One region of the Paenibacillus sp. MER TA 81-3 genome, then DNA from elsewhere that is predicted to be linked to it. Evidence: riboswitches for the same ligand, from Rfam matches in the RefSeq annotation. Region 1 holds a riboswitch; the other holds the start of a gene.
The links. Region 1 has a riboswitch for ZMP and ZTP ahead of rpiB (ribose 5-phosphate isomerase B). Riboswitches for the same ligand answer to the same signal wherever they lie in the genome.

Region 1 (3,094 bases):
TGCACCCCTAGGTCAATGGATTACGATTCTCGCTATGGCCCTGGCTCTTGGCTCGGACGCCTTTTCCCTATGTCTTGGCATCGGAATGAGAGGGGTACGGCGGATGGATGCCTTTCGCATCAGCGTCGTCATCGCGCTCTTTCATGTACTGATGCCGCTGATGGGCGTCATAACGGGCATATATATGAGCATTGTGCTCGGGAAGGTGACGGCGATGGCTGCCGGCGCTCTTCTCGTAATGCTCGGCGGACATATGATTTACAGCTCGTTCAAAGGGGGAGCATCTCACTTTATCGACACGGCTTCGTTCTGGGGTACAATTTTGTTTGCGCTGAGCGTCAGTGTCGATTCGTTCTCTGTCGGAGTAACGCTTGGCATGTTCCGTTCTGATTTGCTGATTACGCTCGCTGCATTTGGTCTGTTCGGCGGTGCGATGTCCATTCTCGGGCTGCTGCTTGGACATCATGCGGGACAGCGGCTCGGTGAGTACGGCGAAGCGGTGGGCGGTGCTGTATTACTCGTATTCGGCATCTTGTTTTTGATCCCTTCTTGACTTAGGGTACAATAGATAGAGGAGAACTTCACGAGAGGGGGAATGTGATTATGAAACGCATTTTGTTTGTGTGCACAGGCAACACTTGCCGCAGTCCTATGGCAGAAGCGATGCTGAGACATTTGGCAGAGGATAGGTCTTTGGACCTAGATGTGAAGTCGGCCGGCGTAGCGGCGTGGGATGGCACTCCTATTTCGGAGCATGCGGCTGAAGCGCTTGCCGAACAGCAAATTACGAGCCATCGGACGTTTCGGTCCACTGCCCTGAACGAAGAAGGGATACAGTGGGCGGATATTATTTTGACGTTAACCTTTGGTCATAAGCAGCATGTGCTGCAGCGCTTTCCTCATGCAGCGGACAAGACGTTCGCGCTGAAAGAGTATGTAGAGCAGGACGGGGCGGTGGTGGATGAGCGGGAACAACTGCTTGCTCTGGCGGCGGAACTGCAGTTGAAGCTGGCGCTGGGTGAAGAGCCGACTGAAGAAGAACGGAAGCAGCTCTTTGAACTGCAGCGGCGCGCACCGAGCATGGATGTGGCGGATCCATTCGGAGGCACGTTAGAGCAGTACCGAATGACGGCTGCGGAAATCCGCGAGGCGCTTCATCTGCTGCTGGACAAGCTGGACAAATAGGGATTGCATTTCATTTCCGTATCCTTTATTATCAGGGATAGAAAATGCAGGTTCGATGTAACTGGCGACGAAAGTGGGTAACCACGGTGGAGCATCGAATAATACGGCCGGTCGCCTGGGCGAAAGAGCAGTGTATGGTAATTGCCATGCTATGCTCTTTTTTTCATGTTATATTATGCTATATATGGTATAGATGGTGCTGAGTTGTTATGGATGTGATTTCTTGGATATTGCATCGGGGCGAGCATCCTGCATTCGTATGAGGCGCTTGTCTCAGGGGATGGTAAGAGAGAGGGAAGAAAATGCAATTTGTTTGCTCCAACTTCCCGGAAATTCGTTATAATAGAGCCATGGCTTGTCTCATGAACAACGTTGGATGCGCCTTAATGAAAGACGACGGATGGAGGGAATAACAATGAAAATTGCCGTAGGCGCAGATCATGCCGGTGTGCGGTTGAAAGATGGAATTATTTCAGTCATTAAGGACATGGGTCATGATGTTGTTGACTTGGGCTGCAATTGTACGGAATCGGTAGACTATCCAGATTACGCGGTGCCGGTTGCAGAGATGGTTGCTTCCGGGGAAGCAGACCGGGGCGTGCTCATTTGCGGCACAGGCATCGGCATGTCCATCGCCGCGAACAAAGTGCCGGGTGTGCGTTGCGCGCTCGTTCACGATCTGTTCTCTGCGAAAGCGACCCGCGAACATAACGATACGAACGTACTGGCCATGGGTGAGCGTGTCATCGGGCCTGGGCTTGCTGAGGAAATTGTGCGCGTCTGGCTGAGCACGGAATTCAGCCGAGGCGAACGTCATGTAGGGCGTCTGGGCAAAGTAACCGATGTGGAGCATAAATATCACCCTGCACCGTAATGAAGCGGAGGTGGAGTTATTATGAGTAGTAACACTCGCGAGCAGGCAGGAGCGGCTGCACGTGCCCTCGTGCAAGCGGCGGACTTGAAGCCCGGGCAGCTGGTTGTTATCGGGTGCAGCACGAGTGAGGTAGCCGGGGCGCGGATAGGAACGTCGGGCACGCTTGATGTAGCCCAGGAGATTTTTGCCGGGCTGGATGTGCTGCATACGGAATTCGGGCTCTACACGGCATTTCAATGCTGTGAGCACCTTAATCGCGCGCTCGTCGTAGAACGGCACACGCTCGAACGGTTCGGGCTTGAGGAAGTTGCTGCAGTACCTGTTCCGACAGCGGGCGGATCAATGGCTGCCTATGCGTATCGTCGATTATCCGCTGCTTGCTTGGCGGAGACAATCGCAGCTGATGCCGGAATCGACATCGGCGAGACGCTCATCGGCATGCACATACGCCGGGTTGCCGTGCCGCTCCGAACTGAGGTACGCACTATCGGCAAGGCAAGAGTCAATATGGCGGCAACGCGGCCGAAGCTTATCGGCGGGGAAAGAGCCGTCTATCGACTGCCGGATATCGCAGGTACAGATTCCTGTGAGTAAGATGAGGAGTAAGAAGGCTGCCGGATGACGATAACACATGGAACCTTAACGCAGAATGCGTTGTCATACATTGCAATAAGGTAATTTAACAATGGGAGGGTTATGGTAATGGTAGATCATTTAAGACAATCCGATCCGGACGTATTGAAAGCAATGGATCTGGAACTGCAGCGTCAGCGCAACAACATTGAACTTATCGCTTCGGAGAACATCGTAAGCGAAGCGGTGATGGAAGCGATGGGTACGGTGCTCACGAACAAATATGCGGAAGGCTATCCGGGCAGACGCTACTACGGCGGATGCGAGCATGTCGACATCGTCGAGAACATCGCGCGGGATCGTGCGAAGGAACTGTTCGGAGCGGAGCATGTTAATGTGCAGCCGCACTCCGGAGCGCAAGCGAACATGGCTGTATATTTGGCAGCATTGAAGCCGGGAGAT
Region 2 (3,094 bases), on a different contig from region 1:
GATGGCCGGCTACTGGGCCGCCAAATACGGCAGCAAGCCCGTTATCCTGCTCGGCAGCTCCTTTGCGCTGGTCACTTATTTGACCTACAGCGTCAGCGGGTCATTGACCATATTTTTCCTTGTGCAGCCGTTGTACTCGTTCTTCGTGTCCGTGCTGTATGGCGTTGGCATGGGCTATGTGCAGCGCATGTTCATCCACAAGGCGGGCTTCGGCGCCAGTCTGTACGTATTCATTTCCCAGACGGCTTCTCTCATCGGCTACTTCCTGCCGTTGTTAATTGAAGGGGTAACGCCGCGCATCTTCTGGATTCCTGCGGCCTTGATTGTCGCTTCGATTGGGCTAATGACGAAGGTATTGTATACCGATCGGCATCAGCGGCAGCAAGCTATCTCTTCATAATGTGTCCATACCGCGCGTAAGCCGACGATTCCACCGGGAACCGTCGGCCTTTTTCATACTGACGTTGTACATATTCCCTATCCTGCGATTCGTTGACGGACTGTATGCATCGTCGACTCTTTCAACTGCCCGCTCTCCAGCAGCAGTTGAGAGGATCGCTCTGCGTACTCTCCCTTTCGTTCCGCATCCTTCACCGAGGCAAGGTTAATCTCAATTGTCAAATAGGCGGATTGGGCCGCCGCCTCGAACAATATCGCCCCAATGCCCAAATCAGAAATGACGTTCTTGTTAGACGTCTCCGCGATTGCGGCTGCAATGCGCATCCCGTCTCTGCATACCCGGAGCAGCCGGAGCGGAACTTCGATGGCCGCATAGGTCGCTTCGCGCAGCGCTTGTCTGCGGTTCGCCTGCTCTTCCTCGGTCCCCTTGGGCAGCCGTAGCGCCTCCATGTACTGCCCGAAAGTGCGAATGTCGTCGGCAAGCAGCTCCTCGCATAGCGCAGACAGACTGTTCATCTCGTTCAGCGTAAGCTCAATTTGTTCCCGAATGCCTGCGAATTTCTCGCCCTGCGACAGATTGCCCACCATCGAGGTCATCGCTGCGCCGAGCGCCGCTACGAGCGCGGCCACGCTTCCTCCACCCGGTGTCGGATCGGCGCTGCCCGCCCGCTCCAGAAAGCTCCGTATCGAACTGTCCCACGTTATGGCCTGATTCATTGCTTCGCCGCCTTCTGCTTCATCTTCGCATAATAAGCGGAGGCGAGATCCCCCTCGACGAGAATCGTGGCAATGCAAGGAAGATGTCCCTGTGACGCGTACTCCTCCACTCTCTTCCGGATATCGTTGTACACGGCATCCGCGGCTTCTTTTGCTTTCATGACCATTCCCATCGTATAACCTCCTGTGGCATAGCGATTGCAATAATGTGAAATGTGAAAAACAAAAAAAGCATTTGCCGAAGCTCAACAAGCGAGTCTTCAACAAACACTTTTACCCAGGCGAACGGTACATTCCGACTGTATGCTCCCTTGTGGTTGCTCCCACTATTTTCGCCAGTTACATACAGCATTCAATTTCTTTTATCCTACCAAATCGGAATAAAAAAGAAAACCTTTTTTGCTTTTACAAAATAAATTCCTGCGCCCCGTCACATCTAACCTGTCGTGAATACCATGGAACAGCGAAGCACATTCATCTAGAAGAGGGTGTTATCGAATGCCTATTGTAGGTCAGGCTATAATAGTTAGTAGCAGTAACGTATATGTTGCGAATGACCGGGATACAGCCATTGCTTTGGCCGTAAGCGGAGCGCCAGGCAATAAAGCCACGGTTATCCCCCGCTATACTCTTTGGCCCCAATTAATTAAATATTCGAATGACAACGGGCCTTTCCCCACTATAAATTCCCGATACATTTGGGATTCAACTACATCCGATGGTCAAAGCAGAGGATTTGCCGCAAGAAGCGGCGGCATCGGCAACCCTAATCCGCTCACAATTAACGTAAATTTATGCGTCTTTTCCGACAATGCCCATGTGGCCCGGGTTGATGTTTATAATTTTAGTCCACCGACCCCTGTGTTGGTGCAGACGTTAACTCCTCCAGTGCTCTTGGATGGAAATATGGATCCTATTGTCGGCCTAAGCGAAACGCCGCCTTACAATTGGCAAGGCATAAGAGTGTACAAAAACAGCAGCAGCAATCCGCTTCCTCCCGGAGCGATATATGTCGTGGTAGTATCGTTTACAGCGGTCAATTATATTCTTAATCCGCTTGGAAGTGAAAATCCTGCAGGATTATCGTTCATCGCCAATGTCGATTTCATTTCATGATCAGCTATCTTTCCCTTCATTCCACTGCGAATGAACATGGCTGGTAGGACAACACAATACCTACCGTATCGCGGGGAGATGCCTTGTAACGCTCGTAGGCTGCAGCGGCTTCAGCCACTGGCATTTCGGCTGAGATGAGCGGCGCGACCTGGATTCGCTTCTCGGCGAGCAGGCGCACATATTCGCCCACATTCCTGCCTTCGGTCCAGCGCACATACCCTTTCGGGTAATCGATGCCGTCTACTTCATACTCGCGCTTGTATCTGCCCGGTCCGCCGGCGCGGGAGATTAAGATTTGCGCTTCCTTGGAGAACATCAGCTCCCGGTTGAATTCCATTTCCAAGTCTCCGACAATGACCACTTTGCCGCGATCCCGAATCCAAGTGAGCGCCTGATCGATCATCCCCGCCGCATTCCGTCCTGTACACAAGAAGACGGTATCCACCCCTTCTCCGCCGGTGGCGTCTTGAATGGCAGCATCGATCCCTTCCAGCGTCGAATGCACGTCGTCGACTCCACATTCGCGCAACACCTCGCAGCGTTCGGGCAGCAGATCATAGCCTAACATATGATAGGACGCAGCGTTCCCAATTTGACACATCATCTGTCCCAATATGCCCAGTCCGACTACGACCGCCTGCTCGCCGAACTGGAGATTGGCCTGCCGCAGCGCGTGAATCGCAATCGCGCCCAGGCCAGCAAAGGCAGCCTCCCGAATATCCATTCCATCGGGAATGGGCGCGAGCAAATGCTTCGGCACCGCCAACAAGCCGGCATGCCGCACGAACGGAGCGCCGTAGCACGCGACGCACTGTCCCGCCTGCACATGAGTGACGCCCGCTCCCACTTCCCGCACAATGCC

Region 2: linked by a shared signal. The riboswitch ahead of M3650_RS07745 (tetrahydrofolate dehydrogenase/cyclohydrolase catalytic domain-containing protein) and the one ahead of rpiB (ribose 5-phosphate isomerase B) in region 1 are both predicted to bind ZMP and ZTP.

Annotation. Positions count from the first base shown of each region.
Region 1 covers NZ_JAMAWB010000005.1:128,671-131,764, forward strand. Annotated here, with positions in the region: gene M3650_RS08585 (manganese efflux pump MntP) at 1-553, shown strand, start outside; gene M3650_RS08590 (low molecular weight protein arginine phosphatase) at 604-1,185, shown strand; ZMP/ZTP riboswitch at 1,233-1,313, shown strand; gene rpiB (ribose 5-phosphate isomerase B) at 1,601-2,059, shown strand; gene M3650_RS08600 (TIGR01440 family protein) at 2,081-2,653, shown strand; gene M3650_RS08605 (serine hydroxymethyltransferase) at 2,762-3,094, shown strand, end outside.
Region 2 covers NZ_JAMAWB010000004.1:346,201-349,294, reverse strand. Annotated here, with positions in the region: gene M3650_RS07755 (MFS transporter) at 1-400, shown strand, start outside; gene M3650_RS07750 (cyclodeaminase/cyclohydrolase family protein) at 478-1,116, opposite strand; gene M3650_RS07745 (tetrahydrofolate dehydrogenase/cyclohydrolase catalytic domain-containing protein) at 1,113-1,289, opposite strand; ZMP/ZTP riboswitch at 1,385-1,469, opposite strand; gene M3650_RS07740 (hypothetical protein) at 1,615-2,232, shown strand; gene M3650_RS07735 (zinc-dependent alcohol dehydrogenase) at 2,249-3,094, opposite strand, start outside.